DNA from 3 places in the Nocardioides sp. GCM10030259 genome. Region 2 is predicted to be linked to each of the others. Evidence: predicted binding sites of a transcription regulator. Region 2 holds the regulator's gene; each other region holds the start of a gene.
What was found. The regulator LexA, encoded in region 2, represses DNA repair genes until DNA is damaged. The targets are predictions, from matches to a motif close to TCGAACANNTGTTCGA.
Positions count from the first base shown of each region.

Region 1: ACFQQI_RS20370 (HNH endonuclease signature motif containing protein) is a predicted target of LexA. The motif match lies at 6,859-6,874, and genes of this name have one in related genera.
Region 3: ACFQQI_RS12925 (DUF222 domain-containing protein) is a predicted target of LexA. The motif match lies at 7,784-7,799, and genes of this name have one in related genera.

Region 1 is NZ_JBHTDF010000025.1:184,831-195,071, forward strand. Features, by position in the region: gene aceB (malate synthase A) at 1-993, opposite strand, end outside; gene ACFQQI_RS20345 (class E sortase) at 1,055-1,711, opposite strand; gene ACFQQI_RS20350 (metallophosphoesterase) at 1,741-2,673, shown strand; gene ACFQQI_RS20355 (ZIP family metal transporter) at 2,670-3,353, shown strand; gene ACFQQI_RS20360 (ATP-binding protein) at 3,337-6,030, opposite strand; gene ACFQQI_RS20365 (hypothetical protein) at 6,372-6,713, shown strand; gene ACFQQI_RS20370 (HNH endonuclease signature motif containing protein) at 6,893-8,170, shown strand; gene ACFQQI_RS20375 (acyltransferase) at 8,218-8,907, opposite strand; gene ACFQQI_RS20380 (MmcQ/YjbR family DNA-binding protein) at 8,947-9,297, shown strand; gene ACFQQI_RS20385 (alpha-hydroxy-acid oxidizing protein) at 9,310-10,241, shown strand, end outside.
Region 2 is NZ_JBHTDF010000002.1:102,543-112,783, reverse strand. Features, by position in the region: gene ACFQQI_RS00850 (vitamin B12-dependent ribonucleotide reductase) at 124-3,024, opposite strand; gene nrdR (transcriptional regulator NrdR) at 3,181-3,651, opposite strand; gene ACFQQI_RS00840 (SigB/SigF/SigG family RNA polymerase sigma factor) at 4,067-4,846, shown strand; gene ACFQQI_RS00835 (hypothetical protein) at 4,893-5,273, shown strand; gene ACFQQI_RS00830 (DUF3052 domain-containing protein) at 5,281-5,694, opposite strand; gene ACFQQI_RS00825 (LysM peptidoglycan-binding domain-containing protein) at 5,848-6,198, opposite strand; gene lexA (transcriptional repressor LexA) at 6,479-7,231, shown strand; gene ACFQQI_RS00815 (phosphatase PAP2 family protein) at 7,338-8,141, shown strand; gene ACFQQI_RS00810 (alkaline phosphatase D family protein) at 8,145-9,794, shown strand; gene ACFQQI_RS00805 (alkaline phosphatase family protein) at 9,791-10,241, shown strand, end outside.
Region 3 is NZ_JBHTDF010000016.1:104,587-114,827, reverse strand. Features, by position in the region: gene ACFQQI_RS12965 (acyl-CoA dehydrogenase family protein) at 1-255, shown strand, start outside; gene ACFQQI_RS12960 (acyl-CoA dehydrogenase family protein) at 271-1,251, shown strand; gene ACFQQI_RS12955 (class I adenylate-forming enzyme family protein) at 1,251-2,768, shown strand; gene ACFQQI_RS12950 (VOC family protein) at 2,774-3,340, shown strand; gene ACFQQI_RS12945 (carboxymuconolactone decarboxylase family protein) at 3,340-3,909, shown strand; gene ACFQQI_RS12940 (DUF6285 domain-containing protein) at 3,906-4,247, shown strand; gene ACFQQI_RS12935 (acyl-CoA dehydrogenase family protein) at 4,244-5,413, shown strand; gene ACFQQI_RS12930 (transglycosylase SLT domain-containing protein) at 5,445-6,344, shown strand; gene ACFQQI_RS12925 (DUF222 domain-containing protein) at 6,328-7,587, opposite strand; gene ACFQQI_RS12920 (phosphotransferase family protein) at 7,913-8,878, opposite strand; gene ACFQQI_RS12915 (MFS transporter) at 8,942-10,174, shown strand; gene ACFQQI_RS12910 (GNAT family N-acetyltransferase) at 10,057-10,241, opposite strand, start outside.

The DNA of each region.
Region 1 (10,241 bases), on a different contig from region 2:
CGCCGCCATGCCGCCGATCGCGTGCGCCCCGCGCATGTGGCAGGTGCGCACGAGCAGCTCGGTGTAGGCCCGCATGAACGGCACGGTCATCGTCACCGAGTTGCGGTCGGGCAGCAGGTAGTCGCGGCCGCGGGTGCGGAAGCACTTGATGACGCTGAACATGTAGTCCCAGCGCCCGGCGTTCAGGCCGGCCGAGTGCTCGCGCAGCTCGTAGAGGATCTCCTCCATCTCGAACGCCGCAGGGTAGGTCTCGATCAGCACGGTCGCGCGGATGGTGCCGCGCGGGATGCCGAGGTGCTCCTGGCCGATCAGGAACGCGTCGTTCCACAGCCGCGCCTCGAGGTGGGACTCCATCTTGGGCAGGTAGAAGTACGGCCCCTGGCCGCGGTCGATCTGACGCCGGCCGCACGCGGTCAGGTAGAGCGCGAAGTCCACGAGCCCGCCGCTGGTCGGCTGGCCGTCGACCAGCACGTGCTTCTCGGGGAGGTGCCAGCCGCGCGGGCGTACGACAATCGTCGCGAGGTCACCGTCCCCGAGCTTGTAGTCCTTGCCCTCGGGGCTGGTGAAGTCGATGTTGCCCGTGATCGAGTCGAGCAGGTTGAGCTGGCCGCCGACGACGTTCTCCCACAGCGGCGTGTTGGCGTCCTCGTGGTCGGCGAGCCACACCTTGGCGCCGGAGTTGAGGGCGTTGATCGTCATCTTGCGGTCGGTCGGGCCGGTGATCTCGACGCGCCGGTCGACCAGGCCGGGCGCCGGCTCGGCGACCCGCCAGCCGTCGTCCTCGCGGATCGCTCGCGTCTCCTCCAGGAAGTCGAGCGTGCCGCCGTCCGCGATCTGCCGAACCCGCTCACCGCGCCGGGCCAGCAGCTCCTGGCGGCGCCCGTCGAGCTCCCGGTGCAGCCGCGCGACCAGCTCGAGCGCCTCGCGGCTGAGGATCTCGTCGTACCGGTCATCCATGGGGCCCGTGATCTCCACGCCGCTCGGCACGCTCATCCCGGCACCGTAGGCATGGTGTGACGGCGATCGCAACGGTCGCCCTGCGGCGCCGGATCTGCTATCGGGGCGCCCTCGAGACCAGGCGTCCGAAGGCCACCAGGCGGTCGTCGGTGTGGAACAGCTCGGCGCAGGTCACCAGCGTGATCAGGCGCCTGGAGCCTGCGACCTCGGAGACCTGCTCCCCGGTCTCGGGGTCGGTCGGGTCGGGCTCGACGACCCATCCCTCGTCGAAGCCGACGGAGAGCGCGTCGCCGTCGGTGACGAGCTCGTAGGTGTACGTCGTGCGCCGGGTCTCGACGACGATCTCGTCGCCGGCCTCGAGCTCGGGCATGTTCCGCAGCGGCTCGCCGTGGGTGATCCGGTGGCCGGAGACCGCGAAGTTCCCGACCGCCCCGGGGCCGGCCGCCGCCTCGAAGATCCCGAAGCCGCGGGCGAGCGTGTCGTCGTCGGTCCCCACGTGCGCGGGCACGACGTACTCCTCGCCGAACACGGGGATGCGGATCAGCGCGACCACGTCCTCCGGGAACCCGGACGCCGAGCCCTGGCCGGACTCCCACGCCTGCTCGGTCTCCTTGACGATGCGCTCCTGCTCGCGCTTCGCGACCCAGGTCGTGCCGTAGAGCTCCCAGCCGACGTAGGCGAGCACGGCGACCCCGGCGACGATGAGCGCGAGCCCGGCCCACAACAGCTTCCGCCGTCGTCGAGGTTCGGTCACCCGGCCAGTCTGCCCGGTAGCGTGCAGTCGTGCAGTTCGGCCAGTACCCCGCGCCCGGCCATGTCGTCGCCCACCTCAGCGATCCCCACCTGCTGGCCGGCGGCGCCCGCCAGTACGGCGTGGTGGACCCCGACGAGGGCCTGCGGCTCGCGCTCGCGCGGCTCGCGCGGCTCGACCCCGCGCCGCAGGTGCTGGTGTTCACGGGCGACCTCGCCGACAAGGCGGAGCCGGAGGCGTACGCCCGCCTGCGGAAGATCGTCGAGCCCGCCGCCGTCGACATGGGCGCGCAGGTCGTGTGGGTGATGGGCAACCACGACGAGCGCGCGGCGTACTCCGTCGGCCTGTTCGGCGAGGAGTCCGACGCCACCCAGGACCGCGTGCACGACGTCGCCGGGCTGCGGGTCGTCGCGCTCGACACGAGCGTCCCCGGCTACCACCACGGCGAGCTCCGCGACTCGCAGCTGGCCTGGCTCGCCGACGTGCTCGCTACACCCGCGCCGTACGGCACGCTGCTCGCCCTGCACCACCCGCCGATCCCGATCCCGATGATGCCGGCGGCCGAGGTCATCGAGCTAATCGAGCAGGAGCGGCTCGCCGAGGTCGTCCGGGGCACCGACGTGCGCTGCATCCTCGGTGGGCACTTCCACTACTCGACGTACTCCACCTTCGCCGGCATCCCCGTCTCCGTCGCGTCCGCGACCTGCTACACCTCCGACCCGGCGCCACTGGAGCGCTTCGTCTCCGGCGTCGACGGCCACCAGGCGATGACGATGGTGCATGTGTACGACGACCGGATCGTGCACACGGTCGTGCCGGTCGACGAGGCGCCGGAGGTCAGCGGCTTCCCGTCCGACGTGCGCGCGCAGGTCGAGGCGATGACGCCCGAGGAGCGGCGCGAGCTGCTCTCCCGGAAGGACTCGCCGATCTACACCGGCGAGATCGAGGTGCCGGGGCAGGTGTGACCGAGGCACTCCTGTGGGGACTGCTCGGCGGGGGCTCGCTCCTCGTCGGCCAGCTGCTGGCGTCGCCACTGGGAAGGTCGTCGCGCACGGTCGGACTGATGATGGCGTTCGGCTCCGGCACCCTGATCAGCGCGATCGGCTACGAGCTGATCCCGGAGTCCAACCTCCAGCTCGGCTGGGAGGTCGGTGCCGCGTTCCTCCTCGGCGCCCTCGTCTACTACGCCGGCGCCAGGCTGGTCGACCGCGGCGGCGGGTCGGGGACCGCGCTGTTCCTCGGTGCTCTCCTCGACGGCATCCCGGAGTCGTTCATCCTCGGGCTCGGCCTCGCCCTCGGAGGCTCGATCAGCGTGGCGTTCCTCGCCGCGGTGCTGCTCTCCAACATCCCCGAAGGACTCGCCGGCACCGTCGACCTCCGCCGCGCCGGCGTCTCCGAGCGGCGGGTCACCCTGATGTGGACCTCGCTGACCGTCGTCTGCGGCCTCGCCTCACTGGCGGGCTTCCTCGTCGCCGACCAGGTGGCCCGGGCGGGCGAGCTCGCCAGCGCCTTCGCCGGCGGCGCGGTCCTCACCATGCTGGCGGACTCGATGGTGCCGGAGTCCTACGAGCGCGCCGGTCGCGTCGCCGGCCTGCTCACCGTCCTCGGGTTCCTCACTGCGGGCGTGCTCAGCGCGCTGCAGTAGAGCTGTGGCCTCTTGCTGCGGTCTCGGCGATGGCTGCGGAGAGTGGCACATGGTCGCGGGCTTCACGGGCGGCGCGGCGCAGCAGGCGCAGCGCGACTGAGCCTTGTCCGGTCAGGAGAGCGACCTGAGCGCCGCGCCAACTGCAGTACGCCGCGTCGAACGGCCGCCCGATCCGGCTCCACTCCCGAGCCGCCGAGGCCCACAGATCGACACGTGGATCACCCGCGAGGCGGGAGAGCTCGGCGGCCCTCGCGCACCGGTACGCCTGCTGCGCCTGGCTCGCGACGTCGGTGGGGTCGTCGCGGTCGAGGAGGTCTGTCACACGGCGGCGCAGCGTGGCGCGTCGCGCTGGGTCTTCCTCCGCGAGGTCCGCGGCCGCCCGGACCGCGAGGACCTGGCATTCGCCGGCCATGATCGCGTGGACGCGACCACTCTCGGACTGGAGCGACTCGCTCAGTCGGTCGTAGGCATCGTGAGCGCGTCCCGACCAGAGCTCGCACTCTGTCACGACGGCATTGAACTCTGGGTCGAGCCTCGCCGCGCCGATCTGGGACATCACGGCGCTCAGCCTTTGGGCGGCCTCCTCCCGTCTGCCGCGGACGGCGTCGAGCGCGACCCGGACCTCGTGGAGGGGCGTCTTGTCGTGGGTCGGCGGTCCCTGGGTTCTGCCGTCGACCATCGCCGCGGCCTCCACCAGGTGGCCGGCGCGCAGCCAGCCGAGGGCGATGTTGTACCGGACCGCGGCCGCGACGTAGGTATCGAGTGCCCACTCGTCGGCCGCGGCGAGCGCGTCGCGACCGGCTGCGACCAGGGCCGTCGTCCCGCCGCCGAACTTGAGGACGAGGTCGGTCTCGATCCCACCGAGCCACGTGTCGCCGATCGGATCGGGCGGGGACGGCACGATGCGGTGGGCTTCGTCGAGGAGCTCGCGGATCTCACTCAGCGATCCGCGGTCGGCCAGGTGGATCGCCTGTACCGTCAGCGCCCGGCGAAGCTCCATCGGGTCGTCGATCGACCGACACACGGCCACGCGGCGCCGGTCGACGTCCCGCACCTCGGCGGCCCGGCCGGCGAGGTGCAGGCAGTTCGCATACTGGAGCAGCGCGCGCACCAGGCTCCGTCCGGGAGGCGCGGTTTCGAAGAGCGCTACCGCGGTCGCAGCTCGCTCGACTGGCACGGGGCCGTCGACGAGCTCCGTCTCGTAGCCGGCCGCTCGGTACAGCACCTCCGCGGCCACGAGCGTGGGCAGCTCGTCGACGCGGTCGAGCACTGGTTGTATGACTTCCCACGCAAGCTCGATCTGTCCGGAGTACAGGAGGGCGTCGACGAGGGCGATCTCGGCGTCGATCCGACGCAGCCCAGCGTTCTCGTCCAGGTCGCCCCCATCGGCCCACAGCTCGAGGGCGCGACGCCATTGCCGGGCTTCCTCCTCGACCGCGATCCGTTCCTGGGCCGACCGGGCTGCCCGGATACGCCAGCCGAGCTCCTCCGTGGCGTCGCCGGCCGCCTGCCAGTGGGCGGCAACCTCTGCGGGCTCTCCGCAGGCTGCGAGCGCGAGGGCCAGCTTGCAGTGCAGCTCGGTCGCCTCCCCCGGGACCAGCCGACGCCTGACGGCCTCGGCCAGCAACGGGTGTCGCAGGGCGACGGCCTCATCGTCGCCATCGGCCAGGAGCCGGCGCCGGTCAAGGCCGCGCAGTGCGGGCGTGAGGGCGTCGGCCGCCATCCCGCTCACGGGGAGCAGGACGTCGATCGGGAGCCCTCGGTCTGCCACGGCGAGAGTGCTGGCGACCTGCTGCTCGGCGGCCGGTAGGTCGGCCACCCGCTGTCCGAGCACGTCGTCGAGGAGGCGGGGCATCGGACCGTTCGCGTCGACGGCGAGTTGCTCGGTGAACAGCGGTAGGCCCCGGCTGCGGGCGTAGATGCGGTCGACTTCTTCGTCAGTGCGCGGATGCGGTGCCGGGAGCATCCGCATCTGGTCAGCGGTCTCGTCGCGTGTCAGCGGCGGTAGGTCCAGGGTGTCGACGTTCGGCAGTCGCCGCACACGCGCGGCCCACGCCAGCACCGGATCAGGGATCGCGGGGTCATCGAGACGGAACGTGCCGAGCACCGGGGCGTTGATCCCGGCGCCCAGCAGGTGCTCGAGCAGGTCGAGCGTGTCGCTGTCGGCCCAGTGGAGGTCGTCGATCAACACCGCCATTCGTCGGCGTGCCACCGCTGCCTCCAGCACCGTATGCACCGCGCTGAACAGCCGCGGCCGGGCCGAGGTCTCCAGTCCCTTGGGCGCCTCGTCAATGCTGACCTCGGGGAGAAGGGAACCGATCGTGCCCCGCACGTACGACGGGCACTCCGTGATGACGTCGGTCAACGGCGCAGCCCGATGCAGTGCCTGGAGAACGCCGGTCACGGGAAGGAACGGCACTTCGCTGGACAGCGGCAAGCCGGCGCCGCGAGCGACCACGACATCCGCGGTGGCGCGGGCCGTGTCGACGAGCCGGGTCTTCCCGACGCCGGCCTCACCGATCACCAGCAGCATGCCGGTTCCCGTGTGGAGGTGTCTCCGTACCGCCGCGAGCTCGGTCTCCCGACCGGCGATCCGGGGAGGGTTCTGCATTGATGGTCCAGCGGGGTTGCTCGCTGCCAGCCACAACCTGTGGAACTTGGCGACGTCACCCCCCATCGCCTCGACGACCAGCTCCAGTACTCCCCAAGTCGGGAGCTTGGGCGAGGAGAAGGTCACCGAGATGGTCGTGTGCGAGCAACCCGCCTGCCCGGCCAGTGTCCGCAGGCTCGGCCAGCCGGCCTCGTGGTGCAGGGCATGAAGTGCGTCGACCAGGTCGCGCTGGGCGCCCGGCGGCAGCTCCGGGCGTGCAAGTCCTCCCACCGGGGCCTCCTGCTGTGCCTCCCACAACGTGACCGCCTGCGTTCAGGATGCTCGCGTTGGAAGGTTTTGTCAGGCACCGGAAGGAGGGAGATCGAGGCTCTGACGGTGGTGGTCCATCCAAGGCAAGGAGAAGGACCATGAACACCAACCACACCAAGAGCTTCATCACCGCAATGGCGGCCGCGATCTGCATCGGCGGAGCGTGGGCCACTCCGGCACAGGCCACGAAGGCTGACCATGGCGCAGGCCGCCCGGCAGCGGTGGACGAGATCGACGTCGGCCAGGTCGTTGCCATGCGCAAGGCGCAGATGGCCCGCGACCACGTCGCCCGCGCGGCCGTCCGGGCAGCCTACGCGGATGACCGGCGTGAGCACGCCGCGTACGACCCGTGGGCCGCAATCCAGGCCGACTACGTCAGGTACGTGACCGCTTCGGCGCATCGGGCCGCCGCAGACCACTGCGCCGCCACAGCGGAGTGAAGGCCAGGGGGTCTCAGCGGAGAGGCCAAGGTCGGGCCTGGCTGCGGCCACCGCAGCGCAGCACGGGTGACGGAGACGTGCCGCGACCCAGGCTCACGGGCTCGCGGCACGTCTCCGGTGCTCCTTCGTCGCCCGGCCAAATCTATAGAACATGTGTGCGAATCGATGTAGAATGAGACATGGCCCTGGAGCAGCTCACGACGACGTCGGCCCCCGTGCTCGACGGTGTGCTGGATGCTGCCGCAGAGGCCACCCGCGCTGAGACCCTCGCCGCGGCGCGCAGGTTCGAGCTCGCGGCGGCCTGGGCGGAGGCGCATCCCGCGCCGGTCGAGGACCTGGTCGATGAGATCGTGGACGAGGCCGGGGTGCTGATCATGTACGGCGACCAGCCGCTGACCATCGCCGGTGAGGGTGCCCCGCAGATGGCGGAGTTCGCGGTCGCGGAGTTCGCCGCCGCCTGCGGGCTGTCCACCTTCCAGGGCCGCGCACTGATCGGGTCGGCGGTGGAGGCCAAGCACCGGCTCCCCGACATCTACGTCCGCACGATCAGCGGGCAGGTGCCGGTGTGGAAGGTGCGTCGGGTCACCGACCGCACCCACCGCCTCACCGCCGCGGCGGCGGCGCAGGTCGACGCCGAGCTCGCACCGATCCTGGGCTCGTGCTCGTTCGCGCAGATCGAACGGGCCGTCGAGGCCGCGGCGGCCGAGGCCGACCCCGAGCACGCCGAGGACACCCGCCTGGAGCCCCACAACGCCCCGCACGTCCAGGTGCGGTTCCACGACGCCCACCTCTACGGCGGGCGGGTCCCGTTCTTCGGGCTGCTGGACTACCCCGACGCCCTCGCCTTCGAGGCCACCGTCCAGGCCAAAGCCGGCGAGCTCGCCGACGAGCACCCCGACCTCACCCTGGATGAGCGCCGCGCCCTCGCCCTGGGCCGCCTCACCCCCACCACCGGCACCGGCGCTGCCAGCCCGACAAAAGAGATCGTGGTCTACGCCCACTACACGCCCGAGGATCGACACGGGATCGTGGACGTCGAGCGCCTCGGCGCCACCACCCTGGAGCAGGTGGCGGAGTGGTGCACCCAGTCCGCCACCAAGATCACCGTCCGGCCGGTGCTCGACCTGGACCTCGAGATCGGCACCGAGACCTACCGGCCCACCCCGCGGCAGCGCGACCAAGCCGTCCTGACCTGCCCCACCTGCGTGTTCCCCGGCTGCGGCCGCCACGCCCGCGGCTGCGACCTCGACCACATCATCCCGTTCGACCCCGACAACCCTGACGGCGGGAAGACGACGTCGTGGAACCTCGCCCCGTTGTGTCGCCTGCACCACCGACTCAAGACATTGGGGTTCTGGACCTATCGGCGCCTGACCCGCACGTCCTTAGAGTGGACATCACCCTCAGGACGGACCTACCTGGTCGACCACACCCACCAACGCCGACGAACCCGCTGACCCCCACCCCACCGGCACCGCCGGTGGGGCAACAACCATGCCCGGGGTCACGCCGACGCGAAGCCCGTCTCCTCGGCGCCGCCGAAGTGGCCACGCAGCACCGGGCGTACGTCGCCGCGGGTGCCGACCCAGCCGACGCCCGGCTCCAGATGACGGATCAACCGGGCGGGGGCACCGCCGACGACCGTGTGGTCGGCGACCTCGCCGCGCACGACCGAGCCGGCCGCGACGACGACGTTCCGGCCGATCGTCGCGCCGGGCAGGATGATCGCGCCGTGGCCGATCCATGAGCCCGACCCGATCCGGACCGGCTGGTGGGCGCCGAACTGCTCGCCGATCGGCAGGTGCGGGTCCTGGTAGCCGTGGCTGGCGTCGCACACGAAGACGTCCTGGCCGAACCACACGTCGTCGCCGACGTCGATCGAGGCGTGCGCGACCAGGCTGCACCGCGCGCCGATCACGCAGCGGTCGCCGATGACCAGGCCGCGCTCGGGGATGCCCGGGTCGCCGGGTCCGTAGCCGACCGAAAGCGTCACGTGCCGCCCGACGAGCGTGCCCGTCCCGAGGTGGATCGACGACGTACCCATGAGCGTCGCCGACGGGAAGCCGATGCTGGTGTCGGCACCGAAGGAGCCGAACTCCTCGGCCGCCCGCGTGCCCGGCGTGATCTCGCCGAGGCGGTCGAGCCAGCGCCAGCCGGCGAGAGCGCCGCGGTTCAGCAGCCGCTTCGTGTGCATGCCCACGGACGGAGAGTAGCCGCCTGCGATGATCCGGTGGTGCCCTGCGCGATCCCCGACTTCCTCGAGCTGATCGCCCAGCTGCCTGCCGTCGGCGACCACCCGACCGACCGGTGGACGCGCTACGAGGTGGCCGGTCACACGTTCGGCTACCTCTGGCCGCGCACCAGCACGGTCGGCCTCAAGCAGACGCTGGCGGAGCAGCTGGCACTGGTGGCCGAGCGGCCCGAGGTCTTCGAGGTGCAGTTCACCGCGGGCGCCTTCGGCTGGGTCGTGGTCCACCTGGAGGGGGTCGAGCGCGACGAGCTCGGCGAGCTGACCTTCGAGGCATGGCGGCTCACCGCGCCCGCGGATCTCGTCGCGGAGCGCGCCGACGAGCTGCCGACGTAGTTGGATACGCGCATGGCGAACTACGCGGACTTCCAGATCGGTCTCTACTTCGCGGGCCTGGGCGGCGAGGTGCCGGCGTACCCGCTCACCTTCGCCGGGCTCGAGAAGGCCGCGCAGGAGAAGATGGAGCACCGCCTCTGGGACTACGTCGCGGGCGGCGCTGGCGACGAGCACACCCAGCGCGGGAACGTCGAGGCCTTCGGCCGCTGGGGGATCGTGCCGCGGATGCTGGTGGGAGCCGCCGAGCGCGACCTGTCCGTCGAGCTCTTCGGCCACACCCTGCCGTCGCCGCTGCTGATGTCGCCGATCGGCGTGCTCGGCGTGATGACCGACGACGAGCACGGCGACCTCGCCGTGGCGGCGGCGTCCGCGAGCTCCGGCGTCCCGATGGTCGCGTCGACGCTGATGCAGGATCCGATGGAGGACGTCGCCGCTGCGCTCGGCGACACCCCGGGCTTCTTCCAGCTCTACACGCCCAACGACCGCGAGGTCGCCGAGAGCCTCGTACGCCGCGCCGAGGCCGCGGGCTTCCGGGGCCTCGTGGTCACCCTCGACACGTGGACGCTGGGCTATCGGCCGCGCGACCTGCAGCACGCGACGTTCCCGCAGCTGCGCGGCTACTGCCTTGCCAACTACTTCTCCGACCCGGTCTTCCGCTCCCGGCTCGCCACCCCGCCCGAGGAGGACCCCGGCGCCGCCGCCCTCGCCTGGGCGCTGATGTTCGGCAGCCCGACGTTGAGCTGGGACGACCTCGCGTGGCTGCGCGACCTGACCGACCTGCCGCTGCTGCTCAAGGGCATCTGCCACCCCGACGACGTACGCCGCGCTCGCGACGAGGGCGTCGACGGCATCTACTGCTCCAACCACGGCGGCCGCCAGGCGGCGAGCGCCCCGGCGCTCGACCTGCTCCCCGCGGTGGTGGACGCGGCCGACGGGATGCCGGT
Region 2 (10,241 bases):
CGGGAGGTCAGACGAATGGGGCATCCACTTGCTCGGGACGTCTGGCGTCCCGCCAAAACGGCGCAAAATGCGCGACGGGCCCGACACCTCACGCGGTGTCGGGCCCGTCGGGTTACGCGATGATCAGCTGCAGCCGCTGGTGCTGCCGCAGCCCTCGCAGACGTAGCAGGAGCCGGCGGGGCGCATCTTGGTGCCGCAGGTGAAGCAGAGCGGGCTGTCGATGGCGGTGCCGGTGATCTGCTCGAGGAGCTCGGCGCTGGTGTGGGCGCCCGACGGGGCGGGCTTCTCCGCGGCATCGGTGGTTTCGAGACGGCCGTGGCCGGCCTCCTCAACCACCGTGGTCGCCTCGGGGTCGTCGGCGCGGAGCTCGATGGTCGGGGCGAGGAGCTCGGCGGCGGTGTTGCCAGCTTCGAGGGGCTCGTAGGAGCCGGTCTCGAGGTAGCGCTGGCGCTCCTCGGCCGAGTAGATGCCCAGGCCCTGGCGGGTCTCGAAGTCCAGGTAGTCCAGCGCCAGGCGGCGGAAGACGTAGTCCATGACCGACTGGGCCATCCGGATGTCGGCGTCGTCGGTCAGGCCGGCGGGCTCGAAGCGCTGGTTGGTGTACTTCGAGACGAAGGTCTCCAGCGGCACGCCGTACTGCAGGCCGATCGAGATCGCGATCGAGAACGCGTCCATGACGCCGGCCAGGGTCGAGCCCTGCTTGCCGAGCTTGAGGAAGATCTCGCCGAGCGAGCCGTCCTCGTGGGCACCCGAGGTCATGTAGCCCTCGGCGCCACCGACCGTGAAGGAGGTGGTGCGCGAGACGCGGGACTTCGGGAGGCGCTTGCGGACCGGGGCGTAGACGATCTTCTCGACGACCTTGGGCTCGACCTCGGTCTCGACGGTCGCGTCGGCCTTCTTGGCCTTCGCGTCGGCGAGCGGCTGGCCGACCTTCGCGTTGTCGCGGTAGATCGCGGTCGCCTTGAGGCCGAGCTTCCAGGACTGGAGGTAGATGTCCTCGACGTCCTCGATGGTCGCGCTCTCGGGGAGGTTGACGGTCTTGCTGATGGCGCCGGAGAGGAACGGCTGCGCCGCCGCCATCATCCGCACGTGGCCCATCGGCTTGAGGGCGCGGGCGCCCATCGCGCAGTCGAAGACCTCGTAGTGCTCGGTCTTCAGGCCCGGCGCGTCGACGACGTGGCCGTGCTCGGCGATGTAGGCGACGATCGCCTCGATCTGCTCCGCCTGGTAGCCGAGCTTCTTCAGCGCGCGCGGCACCGTCTGGTTGACGATCTGCATCGAGCCGCCGCCGACGAGCTTCTTGAACTTCACCAGCGAGAAGTCGGGCTCGATGCCGGTGGTGTCGCAGTCCATCATGAAGCCGATGGTGCCGGTCGGCGCGAGCACCGAGGCCTGCGCGTTGCGGTAGCCGTTGGCCTGGCCGAGCTTGATCACGTCGGCCCACGCCTGGGTGGCCAGCTTGTGCACCTGGCTGTCGGCGATGTGCAGGGTGCGCACGGTGTCGTTGGCCGCCTGGTGCTTGCGCATGACCCGCTTGTGGGCCTCCGCGTTGCGGGCGTAGCCGGCGTAGGGGCCGACGATGCCGGCGAGCTCCGCCGAGCGCTTGTACGACGTACCCGTCATCAGCGAGGTGATCGTGCCCGCCATCGCGCGGCCGCCGTCGGAGTCGTAGCCGAGGCCCATCGCCATCAGCAGCGCGCCGAGGTTGGCGTAGCCGATGCCGAGCTGGCGGTAGTCGACCGTGGTCTTGCCGATCGCCTCGGTCGGGAAGTCGGCGAAGCAGATCGAGATGTCCATCGCGGTGATGATCAGCTCGACGGCCTTCGCGAACAGCTCGGCGTCGAAGGTGTCGTCTTCCTTGAGGAACTTCAGCAGGTTGAGCGACGCCAGGTTGCACGAGGAGTTGTCGAGCGACATGTACTCCGAGCACGGGTTGGACGCGGTGATCCGGCCGGTCTCGGGGTTGGTGTGCCAGTCGTTGATGGTGTCGTCGTACTGCAGGCCGGGGTCGGCGCACTCCCACGCCGCGGTCGCGATCTTGTGGAACAGCTCGCGGGCGTCGACGGTCTCGATGACCTCGTGGGTCTTGCGGGCGCGCAGGCCGAAGTCGCCGCCCTCCTCGACCGCACGCATGAACTCGTCGCTGACGCGGACGGAGTTGTTGGCGTTCTGGTACTGGACGCTGGTGATGTCCTTGCCGCCGAGGTCCATGTCGAAGCCGGCGTCGCGCAGCGCGCGGATCTTGTCCTCCTCGCGCGCCTTGGTCTCGACGAACTCCTCGATGTCGGGGTGGTCGACGTCGAGCACGACCATCTTCGCCGCGCGACGGGTGGCGCCACCGGACTTGATGGTGCCGGCCGAGGCGTCGGCGCCGCGCATGAAGGAGACCGGGCCGCTCGCGGTGCCGCCGGAGGAGAGGAGCTCCTTGGAGGAGCGGATGCGGGAGAGGTTGAGGCCGGCGCCGGAGCCGCCCTTGAAGATGAAGCCCTCCTCCTTGTACCAGTTCAGGATCGAGTCCATCGAGTCGTCGACGGACAGGATGAAGCAGGCGGAGACCTGCTGCGGCGACGAGGTGCCGACGTTGAACCAGACCGGGGAGTTGAAGGAGAAGTACTGGTGCGCGAGCAGCCAGGTGAGCTCGTGCTCGAAGACCTCGGCGTCGGCCTCGGTGGCGAAGTAGCCGTGGTCGATGCCGGCCTTGGTGTAGGTCTTCACCACCCGGTCGATGATGTTCTTGAGGCTCCACTCGCGGGCGTCGGTGCCGACGGCGCCACGGAAGTACTTCGTGGTGACGATGGTCGAGGCGTTGACCGACCAGAAGTCGGGGAACTCCACGGCGCGCTGCTCGAAGACCGTCTCACCGGTCTTCCAGTTGGTCTGCACGACGTCGCGGCGCTCCCACGTGATCTCGTCGTAGGGGTGCACCCCCGGGGTGCTGAAGACCTGCTCGATCTTCAGCCCCGCGCCCTTCCTGGCCTTGCCCTTGCCTGCTGCCTGGGCTCCGCCACTCACCGTCTCGGTCATCCCTCTTGGTCCCGTCTCTCGAGGTTGGTGTGTTCTTCGATCATTGCTGCTGCCACCGACAGTCCCTATCCAAGTGGGGGTCGGTGACGGTCTTGCTGGCGATTGGTGGGCCCGGCGTACGCAGCTTCCCCACTACGCACGCCGGGCCGTCTGTGGTCAGCCCGTGGGGACGGGCTGAGGTGCGCGGTCCGCACGGAGGGCCGAGATCTCCTTCTCGAAGTCCTCGGCCGACTCGAACGCGCGGTAGACGCTCGCGAACCGCAGGTAGGCCACCTCGTCGAGCTCGCGCAGCGGGCCCAGGATGGCCAGGCCCACCTCGTGGGCCTCGACCTCGGCGGCCCCGGAGAGCCGGAGCGTGTCCTCGACCGCCTGGCCGAGGCAGGCGAGCTGGTCCTCCGACACCGGCCGGCCCTTGCAGGCCTTGCGCACGCCGGCGACGGCCTTCTCGCGGGTGAACGGCTCGCTGGCGCCGGAGCGCTTGAGCACGGTCAGCTGCATCAGCTCGACGGTCGTGAACCGGCGCTCGCACTCGGAGCAGGTACGCCGGCGGCGGATCGAGCCGCCGTCGTCGGCCACCCTGGAGTCGAGGACCCTGGTGTCGGTGTTGCGGCAGTACGGACAGTGCATGAGGCCCTCCTCCCGAAGCTGTGGAGAACAGACGTTCTCCTGTGTAGAACAAGCAGTTCGCTGTGGGTCATCCGCCATCCGCTGTGAACTAGATGTGGATAACTACACCGTTGTAACTACTAGATGTAGTGGTAACCGTACGCCCCGGTGACAGGTGGCGCAAGTGACGCGGAGGGCGTTCTCGCGGGTTGCCGCGGCCGCGCGGCAAAGTCGCAGGTCAGAGCCGAGAAATGCCCTGTCAAGACCTCTCCAGACCGGCTGCGTGTCGGCGTGGCGCCGGGCGTGGCGCGGGCCCGCGACACACCACGTTCACCCGATGGGGTGGTTTGACGTTTGACGACTTTCGGGCAGGGGACTGAGAAGCCACACATCCCCCTGGCCGCACAACTGGACACAACGAACGAGGTCATCGCCGATGTCGATTCAACCGATCGCCGTACTGCATGAGAGCCGTTCTGACGCCACCACCCGTCTGTTCGCCGAGCGCGCGGAGAACCCCGCGGACCGCGAGCGGATCGAGGAGGAGGTCGTCCGCATCAACATGCGCGTCGCTGCCGACGCGACCCGCCGATTCCGCAACCGTGGCATCGCCACCGAGGACCTCGAGCAGGTCGCGTACGTCGGGCTGGTCAAGGCCGTCCGGGGCTTCGACCCCGACCGCGGTCACGACTTCCTCAGCTTCGCCATCCCCACCATCCGCGGCGAGGTGCGCCGGCACTTCCGCGACCTGGGCTGGACGGTGCGTCCCCCGCGCTCCATCCAGGAGACCCAGACCAAGATCCTCGGCTGCGAGGGCGAGCTGACCCAGCAGCTGGGCCGGGCACCGCGCCCCTCCGAGATCGCTGCCCACCTCGACGTCGACCTCGAGCTGGTGGTCGAGGCGCTCGGCGCCAACGGCTGCTTCGCGCCGGTCTCCCTGGACGCGACGACCAGCGACGACGACGAGGCGCTCTCCCGGCGCCTGGGCCACGACGACGCCGGCTTCGACGTCGCCGAGGCGCGCGCCCTGCTCGCCCCCGTCCTCGCCCAGCTCACGCCGCGCGAGCGCAAGATCGTCGAGATGCGCTTCTTCCGCGGCTGCACGCAGGCCGAGATCGGCAGGGAGATCGGCGTGACCCAGATGCAGGTCTCCCGGCTGCTGACCCGGATGATCGCGCGGATGCGCAACCAGCTGAGCGTGGCGCACGCCGCCTGACCGGTGTTCCATGCCCGGTTCGCCGCGCATCGGACACAATGTCCGTGTGACGGGTGCGACGGGTGGGAAGCGGGCGGGGTCCCGCCGCGGACCCCGCCGCAGGCGCAGGTTCCAGCCCGCCCTGCTGCTGCTCGCCCTGGGCATCACCGCCTGCGTCCTGGCCTGGGGCTACCTGGTGTACGCCGCCATCGACTTCGGCGCGACCGCCCGCGGCGGGGACGCCCGCGCGTGGTGGTTCCTGGCGATCGCGTCGGTCGGCGCGGTGGCCTGCCTCTTCTTCGGGCTGATGCTGGTGGCGTTGCTGACCCGGCGCCTCGGCATCAGCAGACCCCCCACGCCGCGCGGCTCGGCAGAGTCGACCGAGACCGACGGCGGCTCCGACGACGAGCCGCCGCGGCCGATCGGCGGGCGGCGCGCGGCGCGGTAGCGACGTCTCAGCGGTCCGCGAGCCGGCGCACGAACTTCAGCCCCGACCAGGTGTCGTCGACGGCCGCCACCTTCACGTCCACCCAGCCCAGCCGGAGGCCGAACTCGCGGACGACGCCGTCACCGAGGTCGCTGTCGATGCCGAGCGCCCGCTGCGCCGCCTGCTTGGGCCAGCACACCCAGACCATGCCGGCGGTCCGGGTCCGCTCGAACAGCACCGGCAGCCGCGCCTCGAGCGCCGCGCGCCTGGTGTGGAAGGTCAGGGTCACGTCGAGGCTGTCGGGCCGACCCGGCAGGCGGCGTACGACGTGGGCGCCGGTCGTCCCGAGCTCGAACCCGTCGGGCGCGCCGTCGAGCAGCACCACGTGCTCGTCCTTGACGCCCAGCTTGCGCAGCAGCGGGGTGCCGGAGTAGCCGGCCATGGCGGCAGCGTAGGGACACCGGCCCCGAAATGACCTCGAGGGGCGGAGCCGGCCAAGGCTCCGCCCCTCGCTTCCCCGGTTATCGCCGGCCGGGGTCGAAGCGGCCGGCGAAGTGTGTGACCCGGTGGTCTGTGCGGGATCAGTCGATCGGACTCACTCGACCGGGACCAGCAGCCGCTGGCCGGCGACGAGCATCCCGGAGTCGAGCGCGTTGAGCTTCTCGATCCGCTCGATCATCGAGCGGACGTCGCCGTCGGTGGCGGCCGCGGAGGCGATCTCCCACAGGGTGTCGCCCGGGCCGACCTGCACCACGGCGGTGGGCTCCGGCGTGCCGGAGTCGCGGGTGGCGACCGAGCCGCCGGCCAGGGCGACGCCGACGGCGAGCACGGCGACGAGCGCGAGGAGGACCACGACGGCGCGGCCGCGCCGGGTCAGGCGGACCGTGCTGCGCGGACGCGCGGCGGGCCGGCTGTGGAACATCTGGTCGATCGTCATGGTGCTCATCTGGTGACCTCCTGGGGAAGTGGTCCCGCCTCCGGGACCTCGGGTCTCTGTGTCGTCGAGAGCAGTTCTAGTGGCGACCACCGACAGTCCCTCGGGACCGGTCCGGACCACCCACTCGATCAGCCGTTCGATCGAACATGTGTACGACGTTAGAGCACGTGTTCGAACGACACAAGGCCTTCGCCGAACATTTGTTCGATCACCTCGAATCCCCTCGGGCACCGACACGCGGTTCGAACAGATGTTTGAACCCGGCGGCGGGGAGGACTACCGTGAGCCCATGGCGAAGACGGCAGGGAAGAAGATGGCCGGGAAGACGCCCGGCAAGATGACGGTCCGCGAGCTGCCCGACGGCCCGGCCGACGCGACCGGGCTCACCCCGCGACAGCAGCGTGTCCTCGCGACGATCAAGGACTCGATCGAGAAGCGGGGCTACCCGCCGAGCATGCGCGAGATCGGCGAGGCGGTCGGGCTGACCAGCTCCTCCAGCGTCGCCCACCAGCTCAAGGTCCTCGAGGAGAAGGGCTACCTCAAGCGCGACCCCCACCGGCCGCGCGCCCTCGAGGTCTTCCTCCCCGAGGTGATGGCGGCCCGCCGTTCCCTGGGCACCGCCGAGGAGTCGACGTACGACGAGACGGGTCTCGGCGACAGCGTGCCCGCAGCGTCGTACGTCCCGCTCGTCGGCCGGATCGCCGCCGGCGGGCCGATCCTCGCGGAGGAGCGCTACGAGGACGTCTTCCCCCTGCCCAAGCAGCTGGTGGGCGACGGCGAGCTCTTCCTGCTCGAGGTCTCCGGCGACTCGATGATCGAGGCGGCCATCTGCGACGGCGACTACGTCGTCATCAAAAAGGAGCAGACCGCCGACAACGGAGAGATCGTCGCGGCGCTCATCGACGGCGAGGCCACGGTGAAGACCCTGCAGCGCAAGGACGGAAATGTGTGGCTGCTGCCGCACAACCCCAACTACGATCCCATCGACGGCACGAACGCCACCATCCTCGGCAAGGTGACCGCCGTGCTGCGACGGGTCTGATAGGTCGAATTCCCTACAACATCGGGGAATCACCCGATCGGACCCCGAGGTTGATCGGGTGAATACCCGATGGGCACGGGGAGGGATGATGGAGGACGCTGGTGCTGTGACGACAGCGCCTGCGGTGGCACGCACGCGGACCCTCCCGATCTGGGCCCGCGGCCTCCTCGAGCTGGCCCTGATCCTCGGGCTCTGGGTCCTCTACAGCCTCGCCCGCCTGCTCGCCGACACATCGATGAAGCCGGCCCTCGACCGCGCCAACGACCTGTTGCACATCGAGAAGCTGCTCGGCATCGAGTGGGAGGTCCCGCTCAACCAGCTCTTCAGCGACTACCGCGTGATCGGGCTGGTGGGCAGCTACTGGTACGCCACCTTCCACTACATCGTGACCGCCGGTGTCCTCATCTGGCTCTGGCGCCTGGGCACCGACCGCTATGGACCAGCCCGCCGCGCCCTGGTGATCGCGACGCTGGCGGGCCTGGTCGCCTACCTGTTCATGCCGACCGCGCCGCCGCGGTTCATCAGCGGGTACGTCGACGTGCTCAGCCTGCACGCGGCGGACGGGTGGTGGGGCGCCGACGCGTCCGCGCCGCGCGGCGTCGGCGGGCTGACCAACGAGCTCGCGGCGTTCCCCTCCCTGCACGCCGGCTGGGCGCTGTGGGTGGCGCTGGCGCTGCACGTCTACGCGACCCGCAAGTGGGTCCGGGTGCTCGGTTGGGTCTACGCCATCGGCACCGGCATCGTCATCGTCGGCACCGGCAACCACTGGGTCATCGACGCCCTCGTCGGCTGGATGATCGTGCTCCTGGCCTGGGTGGTCGCGATGGCGCTTGGCCGGGTGCCCCTGCGATGGCCCCGACGAACAACAGGTGAACGAGCAGAACCCGGGGGGACGGCGGTCGTTGAGTGAGGCGTGACAACGCCTCTCCTCCCGCGTCGCGCCGTCCTCGCGACCACCGGCGCGATCGGCGCCGTCGCTCTCGCGCCCGGCGCTGACTCCGTCGCTGCGGCTGCGCGCTTCCGCCACGGCGTCGCCTCCGGCGACCCGCTCCCCCGCGCCGTCGTCATCTGGACCCGCGTGACGCCGACGGCGGCCAGCACCCCGGGCTCGGGCCGCGGCCCGACGGTCACCGTGCACTGGGAGGTCGCGACCGACGAACGCTTCCGCCGCGTCGTACGACGTGGGCGCGCCACGACCGGACCCGACCGCGACCACACCGTGAAGGTCGACGTGACCGGGCTGGCGGCGGACACGGCGTACCGCTACCGCTTCCGCCTCGACGGCGAGACCAGCCGCGTCGGCCGCACCCGCACGGCGCCCGCGGTTGACAGCGATCCGGCGAACATCCGCTTCGGGGTCGTGTCGTGCGCCAACCTCCAGGCCGGCTGGTTCAGCGCCTATCGCGGCCTGGCCGCGCGCGACGACCTGCACGCGATCGTGCACCTCGGCGACTACCTCTACGAGTACGGCCCGGGCCAGTACGGCTATGGCGCCAACGACGTCGACATCCGGCCGCACGTGCCGGCCCACGAGATGCTCTCGCTGGCCGACTACCGCCAGCGGCACGCGCAGTACAAGGAGGACGCCGACCTCCAGGACCTGCACGCGAAGTACCCGTGGATCATCACCTGGGACGACCACGAGGTCACCAACGACCAGTGGCGCGACGGCGCCGAGAACCACAACCCCGACCTGGGCGAGGGCGACTACCGGCGCCGCCGAGCCCGGGCGCACCGGGCGTACGACGAGTGGATGCCGGTCCGGATGGACGGCACCGCCCGGCTCGGCGACGGCACACGGCTCTTCCGCCGGTTCCGGTTCGGCCGGCTGCTCGAGCTGAGCATGCTCGACCTGCGCACCTACCGGGACGGCCAGCTCGAGGTCCCCGGTCACCGGGTCGACTCGCCCGACCGCACGATCGCCGGCGCCGAACAGCTGGAGTGGCTCAAGCAGGGCCTGTCGTCGGACGCTGCTCAGTGGAAGGTGATCGGCAACCCGGTGATGATCGCGCCGGTTGAGCTCGGCTCGCTCCCGCACGACCTCGTCGACCCGGTCAACGAGGTCACCGGCCTGCTGCCGCGCGACGGCGTCGCCTACAACGTCGACCAGTGGGACGGCTACACCCACGACCGCCGCCGGGTGCTCGAGCACATCCGGGACCACCAGGTCAGCGACGCGCTCTTCATCACCGGCGACATCCACTCGGGCTGGGCGTGCGAGCTGCCGTACGACGCCTCCACGTACCCACTCGGCGACTCCGCCGGCGTCGAGTTCGTCTGCGCGTCGGTGACCTCCAACAACCTCAAGGACATCACCGGCTCCCCGGCGCGGACGACGAGCGTGGCGGTCGAGAACGTCATCAAGGCCGCCAACCGGCACATCCGCCACCTCGACTTCGACAGCCACGGCTTCTCGGTGCTCGACGTGACCGCGACCCGCGCGCAGATGGACTGGTACGTCATCGGCGACCGCGCCGACCACGCCACCCCGATCACGTGGTCCGTCTCCTACCGGACGCGCACCGGCACCGGCCGGGTCGAGCAGGTCGGGGGGCCGCTGTGACGACCACGCGCCGTACCTTCCTCAAGACCGGCGCCGCGGGCCTGGTCTTCTCATCGGTCCCGGGCGTCGCGCGCGCCGCTGCCGGCACCCGTCGGCGGGCGTACGTCGTCGTCATCGACGGCTGTCGTCACGACGAGCTCGACAGCGGGCTGACGCCGCGGCTGGCGGCGCTGCGCGACGGCGGCCTCCGCTTCCCGCGGGCCCGGTCACTGCCGGTGATGGAGACGATCCCCAACCACGTGATGATGATGACCGGGGTGCGACCGGACCGCAGCGGCGTGCCCGCCAACTCCGTCTACGACCGGGCGCTCGGCGAGGTGCGCGACCTGGACCAGCCGACAGACATCCGCTGCGAGACGCTCATCGAGCGGCTCAACCGGCGCGGCCGCACCACCGGCACCGTGCTGTCGAAGGACTACCTCCACGGCATCTTCGGCGAGCGGGCCA
Region 3 (10,241 bases), on a different contig from region 2:
GCCGGCACCAAGGCCGCCCGCGACCTGGCCGACCTCGCCGTACGCCTGCTCGGCGACGACGCGGCGTACGCCGGCACCGCCGACGGCAGCACCGACTGGCAGGACCTGCAGGCCGTGCTGCCGGGCATGGCGATCGCCGGCGGCACCAACGAGGTGCTGCACAACATCATCGGCGAGCGGGTGCTCGGGCTGCCGCCCGAGCCGCGGGCCGACAAGGACAGGACGTTCCGCGAGCTCGCCGCCTCCGGCGCGTGACAGAGAGGCACTGACATGTACTTCGATCTCGACGACGAGCAGCGCGACCTGGCCGCGGCGGCGCGGGACTTCCTGGGCTCCTCGGCCTCCCCGGCGGCGGCGCGGGCCGCACTCGAGGGGGCCTCGGAGGAGACCCCGCCGGGCCGGATCGAGCTCGTGAAGAGCGGCTTCGCGACGATCACCGTGTCCGAGCGGGCCGGCGGCGGGGGCGGGTCGGTGCTCGACCTGGCCGTGGTCGCCGAGCAGGCGGGCCGGGTGCTCGCCGGGCCGTCCCTGGTGACCTACGCCCGGGCAGCGGTGCTCCTCGGCGACGACGACGCGCGGCTCGCGGCGCTCTGCGACGGCAGCCTGGCGCTCGCCGTCGTGGACGACGGCCCGGTGCTCGACGCGGTCGGCGCCGACACCTTCCTGGCCCGGCGCGGCGACGACGTGGTGGTCGGGCCCGGCAGCGTGCAGTCCCGCGACCCGATCGACCCGACCCGCGGCCTGGCGGACGTCGTGCTCGGTGAGACCGAGGTGGTCGCCGCCGACGCCGCGCAGCGCTGGACGCGCGCGCTGCAGGTCGGTCGCACGATTCTCGCCGCCGAGGGACTCGGCACGGCGGCCCGGGCGCTGGAGATCGGGGTCGAGTACACGAAGGAGCGGCACGCATTCGGCCGCGCGATCGGCTCCTACCAGGCCGTCAAGCACGCGCTGGTCGACGTCTACGTCGAGGTCGAGCAGCTCCGGTCGCTGGTGTGGTGGGCGGCGTGGGCCGCCGACCACGCTCCCGACGAGCTGCCGATCGCCTCCGCCGCGGCCAAGGGCGCCGCGGCCACCGCGCTGGAGCGGGCCGCCGAGACGCTGATCCAGGTGCACGGCGGCATCGGCTTCACGTGGGAGCACGACGCGCACCTCTACTGGCGCCGGGCCAAGGTGGACCGGCTGCTGCTCGGCGACGACGTCGCGGCGTACGACGAGGTCGCGGGCCTGGCCCTGGCCGGGAAGGGGAAGTGATGACCGTCGGTGCGCACAACCTGGCCCTGCTGGCCGAGCAGTCCCACGAGCGCCTCGGCGACTACGAGTCGCTCTTCTTCGAGGGCACCTGGCACACCGCAGGCGAGATCCAGGACCGCTCGGTGCGCGCGGCCGGCGGCCTGCGCCGGCTCGGGATCGAGCCCGGAGACCGGGTCGTCGTGATGACCATGAACACCCCCGAGGTGTTCGTCGGCTACCGCGCGATCTGGCGCGCCGGTGCCGTCGTGACCCCGGTGATCTTCCTGCAGACCGAGCCCGAGCTGCGGCACATCCTCGAGGACTCCGGCGCCCGGGCCGCGATCGTCAGCCCCGAGCTGCTGCCGCTGATCACGGGCGCAGCGGCCGGTCTCGACCTGACGCTCGTGGTGATCGGCGACGTCCCCGAGGGCACGCCCGACGCCGTACCCTTCGCCGAGCTCGAGGCCGCCGACCCGGCGCCGATCGAGCCGCGCGCCGACGACGACCTCGCCGCGCTGCTCTACACGGGCGGCACCACCGGGCGCGCCAAGGGCGTGATGCTCAGCCACCTCGGGCTCTGGGAGGCCGGCAGCGGGATCGCCGCGGTCGGGCGCACGATGTCGTCGACCCGGTCACTGCTGCCGCTGCCGCTCTCGCACGCCTACGGGCTGATCGTCGTGATCGGCGGGATGCACTCCGACCGGCAGCAGGTGGCGGTGCTGCAGCGGTGGTTCGACCCGCAGGGCTGGCTGGAGCTCGTGCAGGAGCACCGGCTCGAGTCCAGCCCGGTGGTGCCGTCGATGCTGCAGATGCTGCTCGACCTGCCGCACGCCGACTACGACCTCAGCTCGCTGGAGTCCTTCGGCTCCGGTGGCGCGCCGCTGCTCCCCGCGCTGCGCGAGCGGGTGGAGAAGACGTTCGGCGTGACGATCCTCGAGGGCTACGGGTGCACCGAGTCGAGCGCCGTGATCTCGGCCTCGACGGTGACCGAGAACCGGCCCGGCAGCGTCGGCAAGCCGCTGCCGCACCACGAGGTGGCGATCATGGACCCCCTGGGCGAGCGGCTCGCCGCCGGCGAGGAGGGCGAGATCTGCGTCCGCGGCTCCGGCGTGATGCTCGGCTACTGGAACGACCCCGAGCAGACCGCCGCCACGGTCGTCGACGGCTGGCTGCACACCGGTGACGTCGGCCGCTTCGACGAGGACGGCTACCTCTACGTCGTGGACCGGGTGAAGGACCTGATCATCCGCGGCGGCTTCAACGTCTTCCCGCGCGACGTCGAGGACGCCCTCATCGAGCACCCGGCAGTCTCGGCCGCGGCCGTGGTCGGCAAGCCGGACGAGAAGAGTGGCGAGGAGGTCGTCGCGGTCGTCGCGCTGCACCCGGGCTCGACCGCGACACCGGAAGAGCTGATGGAGCACGCCAGGGCCCGCCTGGCGCGCTACAAGTACCCCCGCGAGGTCCTGATCGTCGACAGCGTCCCGCTCACGAGCGTGGGCAAGACCGATCGGAAGGCCGTGCGGGCGATGGTGAGGTGACGCCCATGACCACAGCGAGTAGCGAGCGACCGTTCGAGATCACGGGGTTCTGCCACCTGGCGCTGGTGAGCTCCGACATGCAGCGCACCGTCGACTTCTACCAGGGCGTGCTGGGACTGCCGCTGGTCAAGACGCTGGAGCTGCCGGAGGGGGGTGGCCAGCACTTCTTCTTCGAGGTGGCGCCCGGTTCGTACCTCGCGTTCTTCTGGTTCCCCGACGCGCCGGACCCGGCGCCGGGCATCGCGTCGGCCGCCGACCTGCCCGGCTACGGCGAGATCGTGAGCGCGGTCGCGTCGATGAACCACGTCGCCCTGACCATCCCGGCGGACCGGTTCGACGAGTACAAGGCCAGGCTCGAGGAGGCCGGCGTACGCACCGGATTCATCCTCAACCACGACGACAGCGAGTGGGGCGTCGCGGCCGAGATGCACCCCGGCGTCTTCATCCGGTCGCTGTACTTCTTCGACCCCGACGGCATCCTGCTCGAGTTCGCGGCGTGGACCCGCGAGATCGGGCCGGACGAGGCCCGGCACGAGCCGCGCACGGCGGCCGACCGGCGGGTCGCCACCTGATGCCCCGGCTCCGCCAGGTCCCGCGCGCCGACGACAACGCACCGATCGTCACGACCATGTACGACCACGTCTTCGGCAAGGGCCGCGACCCGGTCGCCGAACCGGGCACCGCCGACGGCACGCCGGGGGACTGGTGGACGGTGATGGCCCTGGTGCCGGACGTGCTCGACCACGCCGTCCGGGGGTTCGCGCTCTATCGCTCCGACCGGCGGATGCTCGACCCGGTGCTGCGCGAGCTCGGCCAGACCCGCGTCGGCTGGACGGTCGGCAGCCAGTTCGTCTTCTCCCAGCACTGCAAGGCGTTGCGGGCCCTCGACGTCGACGAGGAGAAGATCGCGGCGATCCCCGGATGGCAGGTGTCCGACCGCTTCGACGAGGCCGAGCGCGCCGTGCTCGCGTACGCCGACGCGCTGGTCCACGACGGGGGCCGGGTCGCCGACGAGGTCTTCGAGCGGCTGCGCCAGCACCTGACCGACGAGCAGGTCCTCGAGCTCACCTACATCACCGCGCTCTACCAGATGCACGCGGTGATGAGCCGCGCGCTGCGCACCGAGCTCGACGACTCGTGAGCGACGCGTACGACCGGCCGGACCCGGTCGAGCTCGTCGACGCCGTGCGCGAGTTCCTCGACGGTGCCGGCGACGGCGCCCGGGACCGGCTGCACCGGCGGGTGGCGAGCAACGTGCTGGCCACGGTGAGCCGCCAGCTCGCCGCCGCGCCCGCCGACGAGGCCGCGCACGCCGACCGGCTGGCGGCGCTCGGCGTACGCGACAACCGCGAGCTCGCCGTACTCGCAGCTCGGCTCGACGAGGACGCCCCCCTCTACGCAGAGCTCACGGCCGCCCTCGCCACCTGGGCACGGGCGAAGGTCGCCGTCAGCAACCCGCGCTACCTGGAGGAAGCATGAGCACCGAGCTGCGCGCCCGTGTCAAGGAGTTCATGGTCGACCTGGTCGAGCCGGCCGAGCCGGTGCTCGACGCCGGCGGCCCGGAGGCGGCCCGGGTGCTCGCGGACCTGCAGCAGCAGGCGAAGGACGCCGGCCTGTGGGCGATCGGCCATCCGGAGCACCTCGGGGGCGGCGGCCTGCCGTTCCTCGACTACGTGCACGTCAACGAGGTGCAGGGGCGCAGCGAGTACGGCCAGCTCGCGCTCGGCACGTTCACCCTCCAGGACTCGCTGATGCTCGACCGCCACGCCAGCGACGAGTGGCGCCACCGATACCTCGAGCCGATCGTGCGCGGTGAGTTCTGGCCGAGCTTCGCGATGACCGAGCCGGGCGTGGCCGGCTCCGACCCGACGCTGCTGCGGACGAGCGCGGTCGTCGACGGCGACGAGTGGGTCATCAACGGCCGCAAGTGGTTCACGACGGGCGCGCAGCAGGCGCGCTTCACCACCGTCATGGTGCGCACCGAGACCGAGGCGCCGGTGCACGAGTCGTTCTCGCTGATCATCGTGCCGACCGACCACCCCGGCTACCGGATCGTCCGCGACACTCCCGTGCTCGGCATGGCCTCCGACCACTGCGAGGTCGCGTACGACGACGTACGGGTGCCCCTCGGCAACACGCTCGGGCCGCGCGGAGCCGGCTTCCGGATCGCCCAGGAGCGCCTCGGCCCCGGCCGGATCTTCCACGCGATGCGCTGGCTCGGCCAGGCCCAGCGCGCCTTCGACCTGATGTGCCGGCGCCTCAACGAGCGCGAGGCGCACGGCTCGCGCCTGGCCGACAAGCAGCTGATGCAGCAGCACGTCTTCGACTCGTGGACCGACATCCAGTCCGCCCGCCTGATGACGCTGGCCGCCGCCCGCCGGATGGACGCCGGAGACCAGGCCCGCGTGGAGATCGGCGCCCTCAAGGTCGCCGGCGCACGCACCCTGCACCGCGTCGTCGACCGCGCCCTCCAGGTCCACGGCGCCGAGGGGCTCACCGACGACACCCCGCTCAGCCGGATGTACCGCAACGCCCGCCTCGCGCGCTTCTACGACGGCCCCGACGAGGTGCACGTGCAGTCCGTCGCCAAGCGCCTGCTGCGCAGCTACGACGGCGGCGAGGGGTGGGACTTCGGCGAGCGCTGACACGGCTTGGGCTCTGGTGCAGGATGGGCTGATGGCCCAGCTCGGTGACGCCAGCCGCGCGGCTCGACGAGCCGCGACGCTCGCGCTGGCCGCGTGCCTGCTCACGTCCTGCGCCGGCTCGGAGCCGCGGGAGGCGGAGCCCCGGTCGCGGGCGTCGGAGGCAACGCCGTCTACGCCGGCGTCCCCGACGCCGACGACGGACAAGGCCTCGACCCTCGCCGACCGGCTCGAGGGTGCCGCGGCGACCATCAGGGACCGTGAGGCGACGAGGGCCGACGTCCGGCGCGCGGCGGAGTTCCACCAGCTGGCCGTCCGTGCGCTGGTGACCGCCCGAACCGCCTTCGTCCGAAGGGTCGTCGCCCGCCTCGACCCGTCGACGGCCCGAGACGTCCGCAGCGACCTCCGGGCCGGCTCGCTCCTCTACTCGATGACCGAGCCGCAACCCCGCCTGCCGCGCTGGCGGATCGTCGCCCCACCGCCGCCGTCGGAGCTGCGCGGATACTACCGGCAGGCGCAGCGCCGTACCGGAGTGCCGTGGAACTACCTCGCCGCCATCCACCTGGTCGAGACCCGGATGGGCCGCATCCGCGGCACCAGCACGGCGGGTGCGCAGGGACCGATGCAGTTCCTGCCGTCGACGTGGAAGATCTACGGGGCCGGAGGCGACATCAACGACCCGCAGGACGCGATCCTCGCCGCCGCCCGGCTCCTGAGGAGCAACGGGGCTCCGGGCGACATGGCCGAGGCGCTGTGGCACTACAACCCGTCCGACAACTACGTCGGCGCGGTGTCGGCCTACGCGCGCACGATGCAGCGATCGGAGATCACCTATCGCGGCTACTGGCACTGGCGCGTGCTGTACCGCCACGTGCGCGCGACCTACGTGCTGCCTGTGGGGTATCCGGTGAAACGGCCTATTGCCGTCGAGTGAATCTGACGTCGCCGTTGGGGAGTCGTTCGGTCTGGTAGCGGTGGTCGTGGGCGGTGTGGTGGTGGCGGTTGCAGAGGAGTTGGGCGTTGTCGAGGTCGGTGGTGCCGCCGTGGGTCCAGGGGAGCCGGTGGTGGGCTTCGCACCAGGTGCCGGGGATGTCGCAGCCTTCCTCACGGCAGGTGACATCGCGGAGCAGCAGCGCCTTGCGTTGGGCGGGGCTGAACAGTCGGCGGGTGCGGCCGAGGTCGAGGACCTCGGAGTCGGCGCCGAGGACGGCGGGGATGAGCTGGGCGGTGCAGGCGAGGCGTCGGGCCTGGGCAGCGGTGATCCGGCTCGGCTGGTCGGCGCCGGGGACGTGGCCGGTGCCGAGGAGGTCCGCGGTGGCTAGTTCCTTGCGGAGGTCCTCGAGGTCGATGGTGACGATGAGGGTGGTGGCGTCCCCGCCGTGGATCGGGAGCCGGGTGGGGTCGAGGGCCTCGAGGAGCTGGCAGAACGCCTGCCCGAGCCGACGCGGGTACGACAGCCGCTCGACCGGGTCACCGTCTTGGGGGCGCTGGCTCTTGCGGGGGTTGGTGTGCGCCTGGAGGTAGGCGGCGAGCCGGTCGGCGGTGGCGTCGGGCACGATCGCGGCGAGGCGGGTGGTGCCGTCGCCGCGGCGACGCAGGCTGAGCCGAGTCCTGGGCTGGGCGTGGGCCTCGAGGTCGGCCAGCCGCCGGGCTTCGGCGGCCTCGGCGATCTCGGGGGCGATCACGTCGAGGATCCGGGCGCCGAGCCGGGCCAGCGGGCGGGGCCCGAAGTCCGCGGCGTGTCCGACCAGGGTCTCCTCGGCCGACGCGAGGATGTCGGCCGGCACGTCGCCGGGCAGGGCGGCCAGGGCGCGGGCGATGACCTGGGCCTGGGCGAGGGTGGCGTCCCCGGCGCGGAGCGCGCCGCCGAGGACCGACCAGCGCCGGTCGACCGCGACGGCGAGGGCGAGGTCGGCGCGGGCGTCCTCGTGCCGGAGATGGGTCTGGGTCGCGAGCCACTCCGCGGACGTGTGGGCGGCGGTGGTCTCGGCGACGTCGCCGGCGTCGGCGTCGGCGAGGATCCGCAGCCGCAGCTCGGCCACCCGGGACTCGGTGCGCACGAGCTCGCGCAGCGCGGCCGCCTTCTCCGTCGTGGTCATGAAGGTCGGGTTCACGTCCGCGACTGTCTTGAGCGCCTCCTCGATGGAGGCGACCGCGGCGAGGACCGGGTGGGTCATCGACGACCTCCTCGGAGTGGGCACGACCTGTCATGGACTGGTCGTCGCTCCTGGAGGCCCGGTCTGCCCGGACTATCACGTCACCCTCGCGACTGGCGCTCATCCCCGATGCCCTGGACCCCGATCCGGTGGTCGGCGTCGTGGATGTAACGCTTGCGCCGAGCCTAGCATCTCGTGCTTAAATAGGAAAGAGTGTTCGAAGACTTGCTCTACCTCGGGGTGCCGACCCGCAGCCTCGCCGGCAACGGCAACTCCGCGCCAGCCGTACCGCCTTTGCTGCAAGACCGCGTCGACGCGAGCGGGCCCGCAGGGTGCTGGCAAGAGCTCAGCCGAGCAGCAGCATCACGTCGTACTCCGCCTCGGCGACCCGGCGCCCGACGGCGGCGAGCTCGACCGACCGCTCGGCGCCGGTGAGGTGGCGGCTGCCCTGGAAGAGGCAGATGACGCCCCAGCGCAGGCAGCCCATCACCTGCCACCAGCGCAGCCGGTCGGCGTCGACGGGGTCGCCGCCGGCGTCGACGTACGACGAGAGGAGCGAGGAGACCGATCCGCAGCCGGCGACCTCGGGCGCGTGCCCGAAGCGCCAGGCGCGCAGCGTCAGCCAGGCGAGGTCCTCGACGGGGTCGCCGAGGTGGGCGAGCTCCCAGTCGAGCACGGCCTCGACACCGGACGAGGAGACGATCAGGTTGCCGAGCCGGAAGTCGCCGTGCACCAGGCGCGGCGGGACGGGGGAGGGCCGGTGCCGGCGGAGCCAGGCTGCTGCGTACTCCAGGATCGGGTGGGGGTCCGGCTGGTCGGCGAGGATCCCGGTCCAGGAGTCGAGCTGGTCCTCGGTGGGCAGGGTGGGCAGCGCGGCCGGGGAGACCGTGTGCACGGCGGCGAGGATGCGGCCGCACTCGGCGGCGAACCCGTCCCGCACCGAGGCGAGCGCGGGGTCGCGCAGGATGCGCTGCGGCACCGACTCGCCGGCGACGTGCGACATCAGCACGTAGCCGTCGGCCAGCGGGCCGGGGCCACGGCCGTGGGCCAGCACGGCCGGGCTGGGTACGCCGTGCGCGCCGGCCACCTCCATCAGCGCCGCCTCGCGGAGCAGGGCGTCGCCGTCGAGGGAGCCGGGGGTGTTGAGCCGGAGCACCAGCGGCGACGAGGAGGGACGTGACAGGAGCCACGTCTCCCGGGACGCGCCGGCGGGGAGCCGCTGCGCCTCGCTCACGTCGTCGACGAGGCCGCCGGTGGCCGATCGGACCGCGGCCAGCAGGTCAGTCGCCTGGTCGGTCGGAGCAGTCGGCACGACAAGCACACTAGGCCAGTCAGGAATAGGGCACGAGGGTCGACCGGTTGCAGACTCGTGCCCGTGACGACGACCGCCCCGACCCCTGCCGCCGCGGACCAGTCGCCGGTCGGAACCCGTCACTACACGCTGGCGGTCCTCGCGCTCGCCCTCGGCGGCTTCGCGATCGGGACCACCGAGTTCGTCACCATGGGCCTGCTCCCGCAGGTCGCGGAGGGCGTGGGCGTCTCGATCCCGCACGCCGGCTCCTTCATCTCCGCCTACGCGCTGGGCGCCGTGGTCGGCGCGCCCCTGATCGCGATCTTCGGCGCGCGGCTCCCGCGACGCGCGCTGCTGGTCGGCCTGATGGCGGCGTACGCCGCGTTCAACGCGCTCAGCGCGGCTGCCGACAGCTTCGGTGTGCTGTTCGTCGCACGGTTCCTCGACGGGCTCCCGCACGGTGCCTACTTCGGCGTCGCCTCCCTGGTCGCGGCCGACCTCGCCGCCCCCGGACGCCGCGGCCGCGCGGTGGCGAGCGTGATGCTCGGCCTCTCGGTCGCGAACGTCGTCGGCGTGCCCGCCGCGACGTGGCTGGGCCAGCAGGTCGGCTGGCGCGCGGCGTACCTCGCGGCGGCCGGCCTCGCGCTCCTCACCGTGGTGATGGTGCTCGCAGTGGTGCCGCGGGTGCCCGGCAACCCCGAGGCCACCGGGCGCCGCGAGATGACCTTCTTCCGCAACGGCCAGGCGATGCTCACCCTGCTCGCGGGCGCGGTCGGCTTCGGTGGCCTGTTCGCGGTCTACTCCTACATCGCGCCGATCGTCACCGAGGTGAGCGGCCTGCCCGAGTCGGCGGTGCCGGTCTTCACCGCGGCGTTCGGCGTGGGCATGGTCGCCGGCACCTGGGTCGCCGGCCGGCTCGGCGAGTGGTCGGTGTTCCGGACCCTGATCGGGTCGGGCGTCGCGTCCGGGATCGTGATGCTGGCGGTGTGGGCGGCCGCGCCGTACGGCTGGTGGCTGCTGCCGATGGTCTTCCTGACCACGGCGACCGGCTCGGTGCTGGTCGTCAACCTGCAGCTGCGGCTGATGGCGGTCTCCGGCGAGGCGCAGACGCTCGGTGCTGCGATGAACCACTCGTCGCTCAACATCGCCAACGCGCTCGGCGCGTGGCTGGGCGGCCTCGTGATCGCCGCCGGCTACGGCTACCGCGCGCCGGCCCTCGTCGGCGCGCTGCTCTCGGTGGCCGGTATCGCGGTGCTGCTGTGGTCGGCCGCGGCCCACCGCCGCAGCGAGGAGCGCTCCTCCGGCAGCAGGTCGTAACCGACCAGGTCGACGGTCCGCCCGTCCCCGGTGCGTGCGGCGCGCCGCTGGACGCCGGTGCGCCGCA